DNA from 3 places in the Clostridium fungisolvens genome. Region 2 is predicted to be linked to each of the others. Evidence: riboswitches for the same ligand, from Rfam matches in the RefSeq annotation. Region 2 holds a riboswitch; each other region holds the start of a gene.
What was found. Region 2 has a riboswitch for lysine ahead of lysA (diaminopimelate decarboxylase). Riboswitches for the same ligand answer to the same signal wherever they lie in the genome.

Region 1: it holds a riboswitch for lysine, as region 2 does, so the genes downstream of both, bsdtw1_RS06275 (transporter substrate-binding domain-containing protein) here and lysA (diaminopimelate decarboxylase) in region 2, are expected to answer to the same signal.
Region 3: it holds a riboswitch for lysine, as region 2 does, so the genes downstream of both, bsdtw1_RS14650 (aspartate kinase) here and lysA (diaminopimelate decarboxylase) in region 2, are expected to answer to the same signal.

What each region holds. Positions count from the first base shown of each region.
Region 1 covers NZ_BLZR01000001.1:1,532,240-1,539,750, forward strand. Annotated here, with positions in the region: gene bsdtw1_RS06265 (AraC family transcriptional regulator) at 1-649, opposite strand, end outside; gene bsdtw1_RS06270 (SDR family oxidoreductase) at 864-1,607, shown strand; lysine riboswitch at 1,819-2,002, shown strand; gene bsdtw1_RS06275 (transporter substrate-binding domain-containing protein) at 2,253-3,089, shown strand; gene bsdtw1_RS06280 (amino acid ABC transporter permease) at 3,333-4,109, shown strand; gene bsdtw1_RS06285 (amino acid ABC transporter ATP-binding protein) at 4,127-4,861, shown strand; gene bsdtw1_RS06290 ((deoxy)nucleoside triphosphate pyrophosphohydrolase) at 4,976-5,362, shown strand; gene bsdtw1_RS06295 (serpin family protein) at 5,438-6,820, opposite strand; gene bsdtw1_RS06300 (RNA polymerase sigma factor) at 6,813-7,307, opposite strand.
Region 2 covers NZ_BLZR01000001.1:222,033-229,543, forward strand. Annotated here, with positions in the region: gene sfsA (DNA/RNA nuclease SfsA) at 1-597, shown strand, start outside; gene bsdtw1_RS00905 (NAD(+) diphosphatase) at 638-1,129, shown strand; gene bsdtw1_RS00910 (beta/alpha barrel domain-containing protein) at 1,382-2,071, shown strand; lysine riboswitch at 2,287-2,489, shown strand; gene lysA (diaminopimelate decarboxylase) at 2,803-4,095, shown strand; gene bsdtw1_RS00920 (DUF3006 domain-containing protein) at 4,589-4,825, shown strand; gene lepB (signal peptidase I) at 4,812-5,345, shown strand; gene ftsH (ATP-dependent zinc metalloprotease FtsH) at 5,435-7,423, shown strand.
Region 3 covers NZ_BLZR01000001.1:3,309,459-3,316,969, reverse strand. Annotated here, with positions in the region: gene bsdtw1_RS14665 (DegV family protein) at 1-472, shown strand, start outside; gene bsdtw1_RS14660 (ferredoxin hydrogenase) at 1,113-2,846, shown strand; gene dusA (tRNA dihydrouridine(20/20a) synthase DusA) at 2,917-3,942, opposite strand; lysine riboswitch at 4,298-4,470, shown strand; gene bsdtw1_RS14650 (aspartate kinase) at 4,717-5,916, shown strand; gene bsdtw1_RS14645 (DUF554 domain-containing protein) at 6,043-6,723, opposite strand; gene bsdtw1_RS14640 (M20 metallopeptidase family protein) at 6,755-7,511, opposite strand, start outside.

The DNA of each region.
Region 1 (7,511 bases), 1.3 Mb from region 2:
ATTTTGAAAAATCTTTGTTAATTAAGTTTATAGCACTTGAAATTGCTTGAGCATGGCTTCCAATCATAGCAAATTGTTTTACCACATCCCCCTGATCATCTTGTAAAATTCTATAAAGAATTTCTCTAATAAATAAAGGGGCAAGAACTGGAATATCTGCTGGTGTTTCTAATAGACTAACAAGTCTTAGAAGAGCATCTAGTAAGGATAGACTAGTCTTATTTACAATCAGTCCACGAGGGGGATTCTGTTTTGTCATAGTTGCTTGTTTAGTTTCCTTTATTATATCAAGAATTTGATCACTACTAAAGCCAAGTCTTAAGCTTAAATATGGGGCATCAGATGAAGCTTCAATGATCTGACCAGTAATAGGCAAGTGGACAGAAGCAACTAAATAGGAATTTTTATCATATCTATAACCTTCAGAACCTAGTATAACCATTTTTGCCCCTTGTACTATCACACATAAGGACGGTGTATAAATCGAATGTAAAAGTTCTGATTTCTCCGTGGAACGGATAAAGTCTAGTGACGGTATTGAGGAAGATTGAAGTCCTTCTTTATCAGTAAAACGTTCTATGAGATTAGCTAATTGTTTTAGTTTATCTTCAAACAATTCATTTAATTTGTTTAGCTTTTCATTCTCCATAGTGAACTCTCCTTTAGATTATGTAAAGATTATAGTTCTTTTTGGAGGATTAGGCAATGATTAAACGTAAATAGGCTACCTGCGAAGGCTTCTCATATATTACAATTAAGTTAAGAAATTATAGTGTCTAAACTCAGATGTAGCTATAGATGAAACATGCAAAGAATTAACGTGATTTTGGGCAGAATAAATTAATGCAAGAAAGGATGGATATATGATGAAAGAATTAAATGGAAAAGTAGCAATTATTACTGGGGCATCAAGAGGTATAGGTAGTTCTATTGCAAAACAATTAGCTGGGGCAGGAGCTAAGGTAGTAGTTAATTATTCAAATAGTCCTGAAAAAGCAGCTGAGGTGGTAAATGAAATTAAAAAGAATGGTGGAGAAGCTATTGAAATACAAGCTGATATAAGCAAAGTAAGTGATGTAGAAAACTTGTTTACAGAGACCATTGAAGCTTTTGGAAAAGTAGATATATTAATCAATAATGCTGGGGTAATACTATATAAATTACTTTCTGATGTTACAGAAGCAGACTTTGATAGGCTCTTTGATATAAATGTAAAGGGAACTTACTTTGCATGTCAGCAGGCAATGAAGTTAATGGAGAATAACGGTAGGATAGTCAATTTCTCAACATCTGTAGTAGGAAGTATGCTTCCAACCTATAGTGTGTATGCAGCTACAAAAGGCGCGGTTGAGCAGATAACTCGCCAATTGGCTAAAGAATTTGGAGCTAAGGGAATAACAATAAATACAGTTGCACCTGGGCCTGTTAATACCGATCTATTTAATGTAGGAAAAACAGAACAGCAAATAGATGCAATGAAAAAGGCTAATGCTTTTGGACGACTTGGTGAAACTGAAGATATAGCAAATGTTATTGAATTTTTAGTAAGTGATAAGGCTCAATGGGTTACAGGGCAGACTCTTAGAGTTAATGGTGGATTTGTATAATATTGATTTTGGAATTAGTGAAGATGAATTACTTTGAATCGTAACTAATTTTTAAATTTACATGATTTGTTTTTGGAGAACTCTAATAAAACGTGTATATAGTGGTGCTGAATATCAAAAATTGTTAATTAATAATGAACAAATCTATATTGACATATATGGTGTCCTGTTGTACACTGTTTATATAATTTAATAAGGCCTCACTTTAACTTAGTGAGGTAGAGGCGCGGTGTTTAATAGTTCTTAGAGGAGTTTGAGAGTACTATGATTCTAAGAAGAAGGAAATGTCGCCGAAGTTTATAATACTTCTCAGTATTATTTGCTGGGTCTGCAGTTAAGAACTGCAGGACTGTCTCAATAAACATCCCGGTTTATTGAGTTGTGCTATCTCATTTGGGAAAAAGAAGGGGTATTAGGCTAATTTTGTGTATTAGGACCTGAGCTCATCTCAGGTCTTTTTTTATTACAATCAGATATGTAAGAATTGCAATATATGGATGAATCTACATATTATTGAGCTTAATAACTTTATAAGTCTAAAAGGTTGTATGTAATGAGAACTTATTAATGAATTAAACAATGTCTTAAAAATAGGACAAGTAGCATAATACAAATTTAAATTTAATAAAAAGGGGATAATTAAACATGAAAAAGAAATTAGCGTTATTAATAGCAATGACAATATCAGCTACAGTACTTTTAGCAGGTTGTGGAACAAAGGCAAATGCTGACAAGAGTTCAGCTTCTAACGGAACTTTTAAGATAGGTCTTGAAGCTGGATATGCACCATTTAACTGGACTCAAAAAGATGATTCAAATGGAGCAGTAAAAATAGATGGAAGCTCAGAGTATGCAGGTGGATACGATATAGAAATAGCTAAAAAGATAGCTAAAGATTTAGGTAAGGATTTAGTTGTAGTAAAAACTGAATGGGATGGTCTTGTACCAGCATTAACTTCAGGTAAAATTGATGCAATCATAGCAGGTATGTCACCTACTGCAGAACGTAAGAAGACTATAGATTTTTCTGATAACTACTACAAATCAAACTTAGTTATGGTAGTTAAAAAGGGTGGTAAGTATGAAAATGCTACATCAATACAAGATTTCAAAGGAGCAAAAGTAACTGCTCAATTAAATACATTCCACTATTCAGTAATAGATCAAATTCAAGGTGTTCAAAAACAACCAGCTATGGATAACTTCCCAGCAATGAGAGTTGCCCTTGAATCAGGTATAATTGATGGTTATGTTTCAGAACGTCCAGAAGGCGTAAGTGCTGAAACTGCAAATTCAAAGTACAAAATGGTTGAATTCAAAACTGGATTTACTACATCTGATGATGATACAGCAATAGCTGTAGGTGTTGCAAAGGGTAGTGATTTAACTTCAAAGATTAATAAAACATTAGCAGGTATCTCAGAAGAACAAAGAAAGACAATAATGGATACAGCTATAAAAAATCAACCAGCAGCAAAATAGTAATGTTACAAGTATGCTAGAGCTACCAAATATAAGATTTGGAAGATAGCTTTGAAAAAAATCGTCAATGAAGGTTATAAAAACAGTTTTTTATTAGAAACCGAATGTATTTAAGGATGTGCCGCTTCTTTTTAAACTTTTTAGAACATTCCTAAGTTGTGAGGAAAAGACTTGAAAAGTGTTGTTAACTATGAAGCAGTATATCTGTACCACATTCGGTTTCATTATTGAAGGAGGAAAAAAATGAGTTTTGATTGGGTTGTAAAAATTGTTTCAGAAAACTGGCAGATGTTCCTTAGAGGAGCTGGCACTACTCTGTTAGTTGCACTGACTGGTACTATTATAGGGTTTGTAATAGGTTTATTAGTAGGAGTTATAAGAACTGTACCAATGCCTGAGAAGGGTATTAAAAGATATTTCCTTAAGCTCGTAAATGCACTATTATTTGTTTATATAGAAGTATTCCGTGGAACTCCGATGATCGTACAGGCTATGGTAATTTACTATGGTACAGCTTTGGCATTTAATTTGAATATGGATAGACTTTTTGCAGCAGTACTTATAGTATCTATAAACACTGGTGCTTATATGTCAGAAATTATTCGTGGTGGTATTGTTTCGATAGATAAAGGACAATTTGAAGCAGCAGATGCTATAGGAATGAAGCATTTTCAAGTTATGACTAATGTTATATTACCACAAGCTATACGTAATATATTACCAGCAACAGGTAATGAGTTCGTAATCAACATAAAGGATACTTCGGTACTTAACGTAATTTCAGTAACTGAATTATACTTCCAAACAAAATCTGTTGCCGGAAATAATTTTAGATACTTTGAATCATTCTTTGTTGCATGTATACTTTATTTTATAATGACTTTTACAGTAACAAGAATATTGAGATTAATTGAAAGAAAATTAGATGGACCAGATAACTACATTATGTATGCAAATCAAATGCAGGTAGAAACACCTGAAGATATAGCTAGAAAAAATAAAGAAGTTAATATGTATTAAACGAAGGAGGGAATAGTATGGAAAATGTAATTGATATTAAACATTTAAGTAAATCTTTTGGAACTCATGAAGTGCTTAAGGACATAGACTTTTCAGTAAAAAAGGGAGAAGTTGTATGTATAATAGGATCATCAGGATCAGGAAAATCTACCCTTCTACGTTGTGTTAATCTACTTGAAAAGCCAACTGGTGGAGAAATCATATATAAAGGTGAAAACATCCTCGATGATAAACACGATATTTATGCTTATCGTACAAAACTAGGTATGGTATTCCAATCATTTAATCTTTTCAATAATCACAATGTTTTAAGCAATTGTGTTGTTGGACAAGTAAAGGTGCTAAAACGTTCAAAGGCCGAAGCAGAGGAAGTTGCAAGAAAGTATTTGAAGGTTGTAGGCATGGAACAATATATTAATGCTAAACCAAAGCAATTATCAGGTGGACAAAGGCAGCGTGTAGCTATAGCTAGAGCACTTTCAATGGAACCAGATGTAATGTTATTTGATGAACCAACTTCAGCACTTGATCCAGAAATGGTAGGAGAAGTTCTTAAGGTTATGAAGGAACTTGCTGAAAGTGGACTAACAATGCTTATAGTAACTCATGAAATGGGCTTTGCTGAAGAAGTATCTGATCGCGTAGTGTTTATGGATAAAGGAGTTATTGCAGAAGAAGGAACTCCAGAGCAAATATTTAAGAATCCAACTCAAGAGCGTACTAGAGAGTTCTTAAAGCGTACATTAAAATAATAAAATTTAAGCCTTTTAAAGAGCAGTAAATTAAAATATTTACTGCTCTTTTATTTATGTAATTTTAATATTATATTAGAATATATAAAACTGATATTGAAAGGAAGTTATCATATGAAAGAAGTGACTGCAGCTATTATCGTAAAGGATAATTTGATTTTGATAGCTCAAAGGGGAAAAGATGAAAAAGAAGAAGGAATGTGGGAATTCCCCGGAGGGAAGATAGAAATAGGTGAGACAGAGGAGCAGTGCTTAAAGCGAGAAATAAAAGAAGAGCTTGATATTGAGATTGAAGTGGGTGATTTCTTAGGTGAAAGCATATATGATTATTCCCATGGACAGATAAAACTTCTTGCATATTTCGCCCAATTTATAAGTGGGGAGATAAAGCTCTCAGTTCATAGTTTAATAAAATGGGTGACTATTCAGGAGATAGACAAATTCAATTTTGCACCTGCGGATATACCTCTGGTTAAAAAGCTTAAGAGTTGTTATAAATAAGTTTAGCAAATATAAAAAAGAAGCTTATGTGAAGATTTTAAATAATCACATAAACTCCTTCTTCAGTCTTGAAAGCTATTTATTGGGAGTATCCATTAGCCCAATAAATAGAGGTAATTTTGTATCATTATCGATTACGGCATAAACAAAGGGACGATTAAAATTGATGAAGGTAGTCAAAGCTTGTTTTGATATATCAACTTTGGTAATAGATGAAGCTTCTGTACCATTTTCATCTACTCTTAAATAAGTGTTTTGTGCAATTTCACTAACAAATAGACTATCTTTATTAGTTGATATTTTATTGAGATTTGCTTGGGTTGGATCAAAAAGCTCTTTTATACCTAATGCTGATAATTCGTTTTTAATTGATTTACCAAATTGTATTTCAAACTTTGGAAGTGAGACATAAAGTTCTTGGGATGTTAATGAGCTTATCTTGTTAGCAAAACTATCTTTATTAAGACTTGAAATATAATCTCTTATATTAGTCTGTTCATTTGGCATCATTGCTATGAAGCTTAGATTTCCATTAGCATACGGGAGAGATATTATTTGCTCCGAACTATTAGATAAACTTTTAATGTTATCCTCTTGACTCATAAAATCAGTAGTAATACTTACGTGATCACTTGTGGTAAAGTTTGATTTATGAGTATTATTTTTAGGGAAAGGCTTTTGCCAATTGGCGTTAAAGTAGATACTGGATAATATTATCATTACATCGTCTTTATCTATTCTTTCAATTATGTTACCGATTTTATTATTTGTTACCTTTTTACCCCAAGCATTTATATGATTCTTTGCATTTTCAGCTTGCAGATTTAACTCATATGCATCTGTGTTATAAAAGTTCTTGTTGATATTTAGGAAATCTTTATTTACATCGAAGCCATTATCAAACCATATGGAATTTGAAATACTTAAGGTGGTCTTATTTTTCTTACTAGGAAGTCGTGAAACTAAGGTTTTATAATATATATTTAGCTCATCACTACTTAAGCCATATTTTGAAAGTGCTTTTAAAAGCTCATCCTTTGTATTCCCGTCAGCTCCGTTTAAAACACTTCCTAAGGCTAGATACAAAGATGTAGGAGAATAAACAGCATTTTTTTGTTTCGTAAGTTCTTTAAACATTGATATAGAAAATTCTGAAGTTGAATCTAAAAACTCCTTAGAAAGATTATCTTTTAAGGTTATGTTTTCAGAACCAATACCTTGCATTAAATCTTTTGCTTTTACTGAATTATTAAAAGGCCCCTTAATAACAGTAATACCAACAATAAATATTATTAGGACAAAAGAAGTAAAAGCAAAAATAAAAAAAGTTTTTCTGGAGAATAAATTTCTTGAAGTATGCTCTTTGTCTAAGGTCTGTTTTATCATATCCATAGTTTTATTCTTTAACTTATCATTCAGTTGTATATTGTCTAGATCTTTTTTAAATTTCTTACTCATAAAACTCATCCCTCTCTAATTTGTTTTTAAGCTTTTCACGAGCTCTCTTGAGTTGAGTACGAATCGTAGCTTCATTAACTTTTAATATATTAGATATTTCCGAGATAGAATAACCTTCATAATAATACATGTAAATTACTATCTTATATTTATGTTCTAAACTAAATACAGCCTCAAATACTTCGCTAAGCTCAATGCCTTCAGTAACAGAATCAATGTCATTAATAGAAACAGTATTTTTGTTCCAATAGCTTTTTAAAAAATCTTTGCAAGTATTTGCAGTAACTTTAATAAACCAAGCGCGTTCATGTTCTTGATTTTTAAAGTAGGGTTTTTTCTCAATAAGTTTTAAAAATACTTTTTGAAATACATCTTCAATATCTGCATTTTCCTTCAAATATAATCTACATATTTTATAAACTGTATTTCCATGAGTTTCTATTTTTTTGCAATAGTAGTCACTATCATATTGGGATATAGTATGCATACCTTAACCCCCTTTCAATATATAAACGATTGATATCTGTAAAAAGTTTCGGTTAATGGAATAAATTTGTATATACTTAGCTTAATCGATTTTTTATATTAGTCAATATATAGGGATGTATGAGTTTCAAAATGTACTGTAATTATATATAAATTTGTAAAAATAATTCATCATATATCATTGTATAAGTTTTATTTAGCGTTT
Region 2 (7,511 bases):
CATGTTCCCAATACAGGGAGATGCAAAGAAATCTTGATACCAGGAACAACGGTTATACTTAGAAAGGAGGATTCGCCGGAAAGAAAAACACAATATGATTTAATAGCTGCATACAAAGGGGAAAATCTCATAAGTATAGATTCACATATCCCAAATAAGGTAGTACAAGAGGCACTGATAAATAAAATGATTCCTTCCTTGGAGAAATATAATATAATAATGAGAGAAAAAACTTTTGGAAATAGCAGATTTGATTTTAAACTTAGTGATGATATTGGCTCAGAATATTATTTAGAAGTTAAAGGAGTGACTTTAGAAAAAGATGGAATTGCTAGCTTTCCAGATGCGCCTACTGAAAGAGGGAGAAAGCATTTATTGGAACTTGTAGAGGTTAAAAGACAAGGAAAAGGAGCTGGAGTTATATTTCTTATACAACTAGATGATATAAAAGCATTTACGCCTCATGATGAAACAGATCCTGAATTTGGTGAGGCATTAAGATATGCAGCTAAAAATGGGGTTGATGTCTTTGCATATTGCTCTGAGGTTACTCCAAACAGCATAACTTTGAAAAGGGAAGTTCAAGTGATATTATAGTATATAGAATATATTGTAAGGTAATTTTAGGGGGAATGACATGAAATTCGTATATTGTCCACTTTGTGGGAAGAAGCTTGAAGAAAGACATAGTTGGGATGAGGGGGGAGTACCATATTGTTCAGAGGATGATATGATGTTTTTTGATGTGCCAAGACCTTGTATTGTTGTTGCCATTATAAAGGAGAATAAGATACTGCTACTTAAGCAAAGCTATATATATAAAAATTCAAAAGTACTTGTTTCAGGTTATATCAGCCCCGATGAAAAAGCTGAAGATGCTGTTTATAGAGAGGTAAAAGAAGAAACGGGATTAATAGTAGACAACATAAAATATTTAGGTAGTGATTATGTTAAAGGGAAAGATCTACTCATGCTTACATATATAGCACACTACAAATCAGGAGAAATTATAAAGTCTTCGGAAGTGGAATGGTTAGATTGGAGCAATATTGAAGATGCAATAGGTGAAATGACTGAAGATAAGATAGGAAAAGCAGTAGTTAGGAAGATACTTAATGAATTAAAATAATTATATTTGTTATATTTTGAATAATATTGTCATATGAATTAAAGAAAAATTAATATAAAAAAAATGACAAGAGAAACTTGTTGTATTAAAATATAGTTAATTTTCAAATTATTTTTATTCTTTAGGAAATTGTAATAAGGCAAAATTCGTTTGTATATATATTTTAATTGTAAAAGAGTTTTTGCTTAATTTCTTTGATATTTACAATTTATTAATTATATATTTTTATGGAAGGGAAAGGGGGATATTTAAATGATAGGAAATACAAATAAAGAGCCAAAGTATGTACCTGAGATTAAAGGAGCTCTAAGAAATCACTTAATAGAAATGCCTGCAGTTATAAGGGATGCAAGTGGAATAAAGATATTCGGCAAAAGAATAAAGTCATTAGTATTTACTACTGATGTTGCAATAATAAAAAACACTAATGCTGATGCAATAATTGCAGTATATCCATTTACTCCTCAGCCTATTATTACTGAAGCTTTGATGCTTGCTGCAGACGTTCCAGTTTTTTGTGGAGTAGGAGGAGGTATAACTCAAGGAATGAGAGTTATAAATCTTGCATTGGATGCGGAATTTAAAGGTGCTATGGGAGTTGTAGTAAATGCACCTACTTCAAATGAGATTGTAAGTAAATTGAGAAATACAGTAGATATACCGATAATAGTTACTGTTGTATCTGAAAACGATGATTTTGAAGGTAGAATAGAAGCAGGAGCTAACATATTAAATGTCTCAGGTGGGAAAAATACTGCCGAAATAGTCCGTAATGTAAGAAAGAAGTTTCCAGACTTCCCTATTATCGCTACAGGCGGACCAACAACTGAAAGTATAAAAGAGACGATAATTGCAGGAGCAAACGCTATAACATATACACCTCCTAGTTCTGGTGAGATATTTAGCGAACTTATGGTTAAATACAGAAGTGATAAAGAATAGCGATATATCTATATAGATGATTTCTTAAGCATAATTTAAGAGTGAATCATCCTTGAAATGTAGACTTTGGAAGTACATTCTATATTAATTATTTCTATTTTGTATTGCATATTTATTTTAATATGATATCATAGTAGTTAAATTATAAATAAAATTGAATAATGTCGAGTCGTTAATAATATTAAAGTATTATCCGATTCAACGTATTAAACGAAACCTAGGGTAGAGGTGCTGTTTTTAAAAGTATTTATTTGGAGCTGGCAAGTGTAGATGAATAAAGAAAGGAAAAATAGCCGAAGAAGATAACTTGGCGAAGTTTTTTTCTGGTTATATATATAATATGTATATAACTGTCACTTTAAAGAAAGATAATTATAGTGTTATCTTTCAATTATTAAAGTGGAGAGCTACAAGGGATTAAGAATTGCGATATAGTATTTTCAAAGGCTTTTGATATATTTTAGAGTTATATCATAAGATAAAAATTCATTTCTGCAATTTCACCTTATAGCGAATTCTACCCGTCACAGATATTTTCTGTGACGTTTTTTACTTTTTTAGAGGCTATAAAATTAAGTATCACAGAATCTTAAATGCTTTGGCTAATTTTACATATGCCTGATTGCACTATTTGATGTTGAAGAATATCATAATTTAGGAGTGGCACTTAAATCATAATAAGGTAAAGAGTAAAAGAGATCTTATTAGTTAAAATTGGGGAGGCAATGTTTATGAAATTGTTTGGAAGTATGAATATTGATGAGAATGTATTATCAATCAATGGGGTTAGAGCTACAGAGCTTGCAGAAAAATATTCTACACCGCTGTATGTTTTTGATGAAAATCTTATTAGACAGAATTGTAGAGAATATTACAATGGATTTAATTGTGAAAATAGAAATAATAGAGTTGCGTACGCTGGAAAGGCATTCTTAACTCTTGCAATGTGCAGGATTATAAAAGATGAGAATCTATATTTAGATGTTGTGTCAGGTGGAGAGCTTTTTACAGCATATAAATCTGGATTCCCGTTGGAAAAAGTATATTTCCATGGAAATAACAAGACAATTGACGAAATTGAACTAGGAATCGATCTTGGTGTAGGTACTTTTGTAGCAGATAATGAAATGGAGATAGAACTTATCGACAAGATTGCTAGAAAGCATAATAAGAAGCAACGAATTTATTTAAGAATAACTCCAGGTATAGAAGCTCATACACATGAGTATATCAAGACTGGTCAGCTAGATTCAAAATTTGGCTTTGCATATATAGGCGATAATGTATTAAATGTTGTTAATAAGGTTTTATCATTACAGAATGTAGAACTTTCTGGGTTACATTGTCATATAGGATCTCAAATATTCGATATAACACCTTATGAAGATGCAACTGAGATAATGCTAACAATTATTAAGGATATTTATAATGCCACAGGATATCTAATAAAAGAACTTGATCTTGGAGGTGGTTTCGGAATTTATTATAATTCTGATGATGAACCAAAACCAGCAAGTGAATACTGTGCAGCAATCTTAAGTAAGGCTGATCAAGTTTGTGAAGACTTAGGATTAGATATGCCTATACTTACTATAGAGCCAGGAAGATCTATAGTTGGAAATGCGGGAATTACATTATATAAAGTTGGGTCAATTAAAGAAGTTCCGTCAATAAGAAAGTATATATCTGTAGATGGTGGAATGACTGATAATATTAGACCAGCGTTATATAATGCTGAATACGAATCAATAGTAGCTAATAAAGTCAATTCTGACGAGCTAGAAGACGTAACCGTAGCTGGAAAGTGCTGCGAATCTGGAGATATATTAATAAATAATATAAGATTACCAAAGGTTCAAACTGGTGATTTATTGGCTATAATGTCAACAGGTGCCTATGGTTATTCTATGGCTAATAATTATAATAAGGTTCCTAAGGCAGCTGTTGTTATGATAAAAGATGGTGAAGATAGACTTGTTTGTAAAAGAGAAACTTATGCAGATGTAATTAGCAATGAAATATAGAATTATATTATAAAATTGAATTTTAAATCAAGTTTAAATTTAGTTTTATTAGAAAGTTTATCTGTATAAACTAGTAATTGAAGATTTACACAGAGTGTTGAATATATCGACACTCTGTTGTTTTTTACTTTCAATGAAACATAATATAAGTTAAACAGTAAAATAGAAGAATGTGGCGCCTATATATTATTTTTAAGGCCAAACTATTTACATAAAGGTAGAAAAGGTATATCATATAATTCACCCAATTAAATTTTATACAATGCATTTACAGCAAGTGGAAAAATAACCTTTAAATTATCTATCTACAATAGAAAAAAAAATTTATTATGATATACTTATATAAGGTGTATTTTAATTGTTAAGTAGTTCAGCTAAAGATGTACTACTTCGATCCGAAAGCTATTTTTTAAGCTCTCACGAGTTCTGGTGAGAGAATTTAAAAATAATAAATTTCATTACGGAGTGATGCATACATAATAGAGGAGATAATATGAAATCATCTAAAGAATATATAATAATAGATAGAATAGAAAACAATATTGCCGTTTGTGAGGTAAATGAAGAAATTTTTAAAATTAATGTCAATAATATTGAAGGAGTACCTAAAGAAGGCGATGTATTGGTAAAAAAAGATTCAATTTATTATATAGACAGAGATTTAACAGATAAAAGGAAATCAATTGTAGAAGATTTAATGAAAGGTATGTGGAATGATGGAGAAAAGTAGTAATAGAAATCCTATGGTCAAATTTTTATTAGATTGGGTAGTACCTATTGGTGCAGCTATATTGCTTGCCATGCTTATTAATAAATTTCTTTTATACAAAGTTTCAGTTCCAACAGAATCAATGTATCCAACTATAAAAAAAGGTGATCAAATGTTTGTGACCAAGATTTATAATCCTCAAAATATAAAAAGAGGAGATATATTGGTTTTTTATTCAAATGAGCTTAAAGACTTACTTATAAAAAGAGTAGTTGGGTTGCCTGGAGAAACTGTAGAGATAAAAGATAATGGAGATGTTTATATTGACGGCAAATATCTTCAAGAAGATTATGTAAAGAATCCAGATAGTAAAACAGGAAGTTTTAAGATTCCTGAAGGAAAGTATTTAATGCTCGGAGATAACAGAGCTAATTCTGCAGATGCAAGATATTGGAACAATCCATATATTGATGCTAAGGATATACAAGGAAAAGCAAGAGTTAGGGTTTTCCCATTTGACAGGATTGGGCTACTAAAGTAGTTTATCCAGAGAAAGATAATTTTAAAAATGTAAGTTCAATTATAAAGAGAGCAATTTATATAATATGACAAATGAAAAGAGGTGCAAATATGTTTAAGAATAATAAGAAATGGCAATATGCTATTATATATGGAATAATAGCTTTAGGGTTATTATTTGCTTTTAATTATACTAAAACTGAGATGATGACAGAGAATATTACATATGATGAATTTCAAAGTATGTTAAAAGATAAAAAGGTAGATACTGTAACTATTACAAGTCAAAAGCTAACTATAATACCAAATAAACAAAGCAGTGATTATGGTAAGATACTATATACAGTGAACCTAGGTGATAAAGATCTTGTTAAAAACTTACAAGATTCAGGTGCAAAATATCAAGGAAAGCTCCCAGATGCATTTCCGGTGGCAGATTTAATACTTTATTGGGTTGCACCTATAATATTCTTCTTTATAATAGGCAGATTAATGTTTGGTAAGATGGATAAGAAGATGGGTGGCGGAGTGATGTCTTTTGGCAAGAACACTGCTAAGCTTTATGCTGAAGATGAGACTGGTAAAACTTTTGCAGATGTAGCTGGTCAAGAAGAAGCAAAAGAATCACTGAAAGAAATTGTAGATTTTCTACATGACCCTAAAAAATATCAAGAGATAGGAGCTAAATTACCTAAAGGAGCTCTTTTAGTAGGACCTCCAGGAACAGGTAAGACTCTACTTGCTAAGGCAGTAGCTGGAGAAGCAAAGGTTCCGTTCTTCTCAATGTCTGGATCAGACTTTGTAGAGCTTTTTGTCGGTATGGGTGCTTCAAGGGTAAGAGATCTATTTAGACAGGCTGAAGAAAAAGCTCCATGTATAATATTCATAGATGAAATTGATGCTATCGGTAAGAGCAGAGATGGGGCTATCCAAGGTAATGATGAAAGAGAACAAACTCTAAATCAATTACTTGCTGAAATGGATGGATTCGATTCTTCTAAAGGGGTAGTAATTCTAGGCGCTACTAACAGGCCAGAAATACTTGATAAGGCTTTATTAAGACCTGGAAGATTTGATAGAAGAGTCATAGTTGATAGACCAGACTTAAAAGGTAGAATATCTATACTAAAAGTTCATGCAAAAGATGTTAAAATGAGTGATAATGTAGATATGGAAGCACTAGCAAAGAGTACTCCAGGCGCAGTAGGAGCAGATCTTGCAAACATAGTTAATGAAGCTGCACTTAATGCAGTTAAAAATAATAGAAAATTTGTACTTCAACAGGATTTAGAAGAAGCAGTGGAAGTAATAATAGCAGGTAAGGAAAAGAAGGATAGAATCCTTTCACCTAAAGAAAAAAGAATAGTTGCTTTCCATGAAGTAGGTCATGCACTTGTAGCGGCCTTACTGAAGAATACTGATCCAGTACACAAGATTACAATAGTCCCAAGAACCATGGGAGCATTAGGTTATACTATGCAACTTCCAGAAGAAGAAAAGTATTTGGTTTCTAAAGATGAGATGATTGATGAAATTACAGTTATGCTTGGTGGAAGGGCTGCAGAGGAGATTGAATTTAATATCATATCTACAGGAGCTTCAAACGATATTGAAAGAGCTACACAATCTGCTAGAAGCATGGTCACTATATATGGTATGACTGATAAGTTTGATATGATGGCATTAGAATCTGTAAGTAATAGATATCTAGATGGAAGACCAGTTCAAAATTGTTCTGCTGAAACTGCAGCTCAAATTGATGAAGAAACCTTACAGATAATAAAGAACAGTCATGAAAAGGCAAGAGAAATATTAAGAAATAATAGAGACTTATTAAATGATATTTCAAATGATCTTTTAGATAAAGAAACTTTATCAGGAGAAGAGTTTATGGTATTTGTATATGATAAATATCCAGAACTAAAAGTAGAAAGAGAAAAAAGAGAAGCAGAAAAGAAAGAGTTTGAAAAGCTAGAAAAAGAAAGAAAGAACAAGAAGAATGATGTTCCAGTATATTCAGATCTGGTTTTAGAATCTAGTATAAATGAAGTTACTTCAGAATTAATGATTGATGGTAATAGTGGTACTGTTCAATCTTAATATCTATATATTGTTAAGTTTATTTTAAGATAGAGAAAAAGTTTCCAAAGGGGAACTTTTTCTTCATTAATTTAAGGGAAAGGTGATT
Region 3 (7,511 bases), 3.1 Mb from region 2:
ACTTGCAGCAGCAAAGGCTTCTTATGAAGGAAAATCAATGGAGGAGATAGTAGCTGCAGTAGAGAACATGAAACTCAGAAGCAGATTTTTATTTGTCCCTAATACATTAGAATACCTAAAAAAAGGCGGTAGAATAGGTGGTGCTTCTGCATTAATAGGTGCATTTTTGAAGATACATCCTATACTTACTGTTGAGAATGGAAAAACTTCAATATTTGCAAAAGTAAGGACAAAGAAGAGAGCTATAGACACAATTGTTGAAGCTTTTAGAAAAGATATAGATAGAAATAACTTAGGTGAAGTAGTTGTGCATCACATAAATTCGGAAGTAGAAGGAAAAGAACTAGCAAAAACTATAGAAGAAATAGTAAAAACAAAAGTACAGTTATGTGATATAGGACCAGTGATAGGATTGCATGTAGGTCCAGCAACAGTAGGTCTAGCTTATTACACTGAGAATCCGCTTAGATAAATATAAATTAATTTAAATGAAATTAATAAAGGTGAAACGCTTTAGTACTTAAACTCAAAATAAAGATTGCGATAAATCTACGAATCCTTATTTTGATAGATTCAAATATGAAGTGTTTTATCTAAAAATGTGCCACTTCGTAACAAAACTTTATTTTGAATCATTCCAACAAAAAATGTGAGGTGATTTAAAAATAGAGTCAGGAGCGAACTGGTACATTTTTATATATTATGAAATTTAATTTAAAACAAAAGTTAAGGGGATTGCCTTAAGATAATGAAAAATATATGCAAAGTGAGTTAAAAAAATAACAAAGTTTATTGTTGACAATCCCGACAATAATGCTAAACTTTAACTAAGTGAAGTCATTACGTTAATTTTCCAATTTTCAGACTAATTAAATTATCAAAAAATCATAGGTTTTTTTGATAAAAATAAAAATTTTTCGTAATAGCACATTTGTAAACGTTTTTATGAGAAAAAAATAAATTTAATTTTAAATATTACATAGGATTTTCTTTAACAATCTGCTAAAATATAAATGCACATTATGATTTTGATTATAAGAAGTACAAGATGTAAGGTAAAACCTTACTTAAGTCGCATTTATTGAAATGATATTTTAATCAGAGGTGAAAGAATGAAAAATATAATATTAAACGGTAATGCTGTACAAGTAAATGAAGATATGACAATCCTAAAACTTGCTAGAGATAACGGAATAGATGTATCAACACTTTGCTTTTTAAAAGATTGTAACGATGTTGGTAATTGTGGAGTATGTGTAGTTGAAATCGAAGGAAGAGATGAACTAGCAACTTCTTGTAATACATATGTAGAAGACGGAATGGTTATAACAACTAATTCTGAAAGAGTTCAAAACCACATAAAAGAAAGAGTATCAACTATGCTTGATAGACATGAATTCAAATGTGGACCTTGTAAGAGAAGAGAAAACTGTGAATTCTTAAAGTTAGTAATTAAGACTAAAGCAAAAGCATCTAAACCATTCGTAGTGGCTGATAAGTCAGAATACGTTGATGATAGAAGTGCTTCACTTGTAATTGATAGAACTAAATGTGTACTTTGCGGTAGATGTGTTGCTAAGTGTGAGAAGAAGACTGGAACAAGCTCAATACAGTTTGTTGAAAAAGATGGACAAAAGGTTATAGGAAATGAAAGCGGTAAATGCTTTGATGACACTAATTGCTTATTATGTGGACAATGTATTATAGCTTGCCCAGTAGATGCATTATCAGAGAAACTTCATATTGATAGAGTTAAAGAAGCTTTAGCTGATCCAGAAAAGCACGTTATAGTTGCTATGGCTCCATCTGTAAGAACTTCTTTAGGTGAATTATTTAATATGGGATTTGGAGTAGATGTAACAGGAAAAGCTTATACAGCTTTAAGAAACTTAGGTTTTGACAAAGTATTTGATATAAACTTTGGAGCTGACATGACAATCATGGAAGAAGCTACAGAATTAATTCAAAGAATAGAAGCTAACGGTCCATTCCCAATGTTTACTTCTTGCTGCCCAGGTTGGGTTAGACAAGTTGAGAACTATTTCCCAGATATGCTTGGAAATCTTTCATCAGCTAAGTCACCACAACAAATCTTTGGTACAGCAACTAAGACATACTATCCAGAAATAGCAGGCTTAGATCCTAAGAATGTATTTACTGTAACTGTTATGCCATGTACATCAAAGAAAGCTGAAGCTGATAGACCAGAAATGGAAATCAACGGTCTTAGACAAATTGATGCAGTTTTAACTGTAAGAGAAATTGCTAAGATGATAAAAGAAGTTAAGATGAATTTCGCAGCACTTGAAGATGGTATAGCTGATCCAGCTATGGGAGAATACACTGGTGCTGGTACTATATTCGGAGCAACAGGCGGAGTTATGGAAGCAGCATTAAGAACTGCTAAGGACTTTGTTGAAAAGAAAGATCTTGAAAATGTTGATTACGAAATGGTAAGAGGTTTACAGGGAATAAAAGAAGCTACAGTTGAAATTGGCGGAAACAACTACAATGTTGCTGTAATCAATGGAGCTGCTAACTTATTCGAATTTATGAAGTCTGACAGAATGAAAGAAAAAGAATATCACTTCATAGAAGTTATGGCTTGTGAAGGTGGTTGTGTAAACGGTGGTGGACAACCTCATGTTAGCTCAGCTACATTAGAGACTGTTGACATAAAGGCTGTAAGAGCATCTGTGCTTTATAATGAAGATAAGGGTATGAAGAAGAGAAAGTCTCATGAAAATGTTGCATTATTAAAGATGTACGAAACTTACATGGGAACTCCAGGCGAAGGAAGAGCACATCATTTACTTCACCACAAATATACACCTAAAACAAAGTAAGATAATTATTAAAAGAGTTTGAGATTTCTCAAACTCTTTTTGCTGTATAAGCAAATTTAGAATTGTAAAATTATATTTTTTTATCAAGTACATCATGAGGTAAAGAATCTAAGGCATCTCTTAGTATAGTACTTTTAGTGCCTTTAGAAGGTGTTGAAATCAATCTCTTCCACAAAGAGCTTCCGGGCTGATTTTGAAATAGGCCGATAGTATGTGATAATGCCAGGTGTGCATTCTCCCCCTTGTTTTCTAAATTTTCAATATAAGGGAGAAAACCTTCAATGACGTCCCTTCTAGTTAATGAGGTTAAGGTTTGGCAGTTGTATAATGAATCAAATCTAGCCATAAAAGCAGGATTTGAATATGCTTCTCTCCCAATCATGACACTATCTACATGTGTTAAATGCTCATGTATATCGTCTAAGGTTTTGATTCCTCCATTTATCTCAATAATAGAATTCGTAAACTCTTTTTTTATAGCATATACCATGTCGTAGTTTAGAGGGGGAATATCTCTATTTTCTTTAGGGCTTAATCCTTCTAAAATAGCAATTCTAGCATGTATTATATTTCTATCAGGAGCTGCCTTATTTATTATGCTCATAAAGTCTGAAAGATGCTCGAAATCATGAAACGATCCGTAAGGCATAAATGAAGAAGTAACTTTAGAACTGCTAATTCCTATTCTATGTTTTACTGTAACAGGCTTTTTAGTTGCACTCTTCATTGAAGAAATCATTTCAGCTATTAATTCAGGATAAGCCATTAATGATGCACCCATCATATTTCCTGAAACTCTATCTGAAGGGCAGCCTGCATTTAAGTTTATCTCATCGTAATTCCATTCTTCAGCTATTTTTACTGCCTTATACAACTCTTCAGGATTAGATCCTGCTATTTGGAGTGCTATTGGGTTTTCAATAGGAGAAAAATCTAAAAGCTTTTTTCTATCCCCATTTATTATTGCCTGAGCTGTAATCATTTCAGTATATAATAAGGTGTTTTTAGTTAACAGTCTAGCAAAGTACCTAAAATGCCTATCGGTCCTATCCACCATGGGTGCAATGCTTATAATATGGTTAAAAGAATTGTTCATATATATATTCTCCTTAGTAAGCTATTAAAATGTTTGATGCTGTTTAGCACTTTGTTTGAATTAAGTGGTCTACTTATAATTATCATCAATTAATAATTATTATAAATAGGAGTAAGTGAAAAATGCAATCTAAATCTTTTGTAAATTAACCATTAAGTGGTAGTGTATAAACGGGTTGCTTTAAGATTTAACAGATAAGTTTGAAGTTTATAAATAAAAATGAATAAATATTCTTTTTATATACAAAACATAGAAATATATTTAATGAGAAAAATATTTTAATATGTTTAATTTAGGTATTGAAAAGTTATTGATAATATGTTAGCATAAAGTGAACTTAATATTATCTAAAGAAACCTAGGGTAGAGGTGCTGGATGTTAAAAGTACTCATGAGTAGCTGGCAAGTGATGATTCATGAAGAAAGGAACAACAGCCGAAGAGAATGTACTGCGAATATATTCTCTGGCTATACGTATAAGATATGTATAGTTGTCACTTAAATTTATAAGTGGAGAGCTACAAGGTGACACGAGATGCGTATTTAATATTTTTGTATTTTTATGCAGCTAAGGTGTACCTTGGCTGCATTTATTTTTTTATTTTTTACTATGTTCCGAGAATTTACTTTAAGTTTTTTATCTAAATCTGTGGAAAATAAAGCATATTATCTGCTCAATTATCTTAACATAGATTTAGAAAAGGTATATTGAAAAAAGGTTACTAATGAAAGTTGTATTAGCAAATTTCGTTATAAGGGAAAAGGGGGCTTCTAGTTGAAGACAGTAGTACAAAAATATGGTGGAAGTTCAGTGGCTACAGCTGAAAAAATACAAAAAGTAGCAGATACGCTTATAAAAAAGAAAAATAAAGGAAATAACGTAGTTGCGGTTGTATCAGCTATGGGGGATACAACTGATGACCTAATCAATCTTGCAATGTCAGTTAGCGAAAATCCTGATAAGAGAGAGATGGATGCGTTAATTTCTACAGGTGAAATTATATCGGCTTCACTTTTAGCAATGGCGCTAAAGAATAAAGGGTATGATGCTATAAGCTATACAGCATATCAAATCGGAATAAAGACTTCAGGTATTTATGGAAAGTCTCTAATTGATGATATTGACGTAAAGAAGATAAAAAGTAGTCTTAACGAAGGAAAGATCGTTATTGTTGCAGGATTTCAAGGAGTAAATGAAATTGGGGACATTACAACCCTTGGAAGAGGTGGCTCTGACACTTCTGCAGTGGCACTGGCGGTAAAGCTTAAAGGAGAATGTGAAATATATACTGATGTAGATGGTATATATAGCTGCGATCCAAGAAAGTTTAAGGAAGCTAAGAAACTTGATTTTATAGATTATGAAGAGATGCTTGAGCTTGCCAGTCTCGGAGCTCAGGTAATGCACTCTAGAAGTGTAGAACTCGCACAAAAATATGATATTCCTATATATGTAGGACTTAGTTGTAGTGATATTAAAGGAACAGTAATTAAGGGGGTAAAGGATATGAATTTAGAGAGTAAACCAGTAACAGGTCTTGCAACTAGCGATGAGGATGTTTCCGTAACAGTACAAAATTTATCTTCTAATATAAATATTTTATCAGATTTATTTGAGGCAATTGCAAATAGAAAAATTAATATAGATATGATTTCTCAGACAGCGCCTATGGAGAATTTAGTGAATGTATCATTCACAATACCTAAGAATGAAATAAATGAGTGCATGGAAATATTAACTGATTTTTCAAATAAGGACAATATACTAATAGATGAAGATATAACAAAGTTTTCACTAGTAGGGTTAGGAATGAAAAATACTACTGGGGTTGCGGCAAGACTATTCAAGGTGTTTTCTGATGCAAATATAGAAGTTAAGATGATTACAACATCTGAAATCAGAATTACCTGTGCCATAAAACAAGAGCATAAGATTAAAGCTATTGAAACAGCAGCTAAGCATTTTAACTTGTAATAAAAAGTCAGCTTACAGAATACTTGTAAGCTGACTTTTTTATGTTGAGCTCTACAGCTTTCTAAATGAATTAATAGAAAGCTGTAGAGCTTGTTCTCTAAATTAGCTAGAAATAAAAGTCTTTAACTATGCAAAAAAGGAATATATCATAGGTATTATTATGGCAGGAAGTAGGTTCGCTACCTTAATTTTAGTAATACCTAGCATATTAAAGCTTAAACCAATAATAAGCAAGCTTCCTACTGCTGTCATGCTGTTTATTACTGTAGTTGTTAAGATTCCTTGAATCAGCGTAGCAAGTAGTGTTATAGCTCCTTGATATATTAGTACTGCAAAGGCAGAGAATATAACGCCAATACCAAGTGATGAAGCAAAAACTATTGATGAAATACCATCTAGAATGGATTTGTTAAATAGTACAGTATGATTTCCCTCAAGACCACTTTGGAGGGAACCAACTATTGCCATAGCTCCAACGCAAAATAATAATGATGAAGTGACAAATCCTTCAGCAATAGGGGAGTTCTTTGTCATTTTATTAAATTTTTCTTCAATGAATTCTCCAAATTTGCTTAGTAAGTTATCAATATCAATGAGCTCACCAATTAATGCTCCTACTGCAATTGAAATAATTATTAATAGTGGATTATCTCCTTTTAAGGTACCAGATATACCTATATACAAAACACACAAAGCAAGACCGTTCATAATAGTTTTGCTTAATCGTTCGGGTATTCCTCCTTTTAGAAGTAATCCCAATATGCCTCCAATAACAATAGCCCCAAAGTTTACTAAAGTACCTAACAAAACTTTTCCCCCCAATAAAAAATAAATTTGATTATGCGTTTAAAACATAGTTTACAAGAGTATATATACCATAATACAATGCTTCGAATGATCCGTCAAAATTAGGTGAATGTAGCGGTGATTCACCTTTAGAACCATCAGATATACCAAGTCTAAAATGTACTGATGGAACTTTCTCGCAATAGAAAGAAAAATCCTCTGCTGTAAAAGTTTTTTCCAATGGCCTAACATTGTTTTCGCCTAGAGCCTTTTTACTAATCTTAGTAAATTTTTCTGTCAAAGCTTCATCGCTTATAACAGGCGGATAATATACATTATAATGGGATGATACAGAACAATTATATTTTTTGCCGATATCTTCAGCTTCGGCTAAAATTTGATTTTGAAGCTTTTTCTTAAAAGCCATATCAAAGGTTCTTACAGTTCCTTTTACTACTGCTTCCTCGGCTATAACATTACCTACTGTACCACATTGTAAAGTAGTGAAGGTAAGAATGTGAGGATTTAATGGATTGTTTTCTATTTTTGTTTTTATAGTCATAGTATTTATAAAATCCATTGCTGGATATAATGGATTTATACAAATATAAGGCATTGCTGCATGGCCACCTTTTCCTTTAAAAGTAATGATAAAATCATCAACTGAAGCCATAGATGGGCCAGGTGAAACTTCAATAGTTCCAACAGGAACCTTTGGCCATACATGAAAGCCAATCATTTCAGTTACTTCAGGATTTTTTAAAACACCTTCCTCAATCATAACTTTTGCTCCACCAATTGCTTCTTCC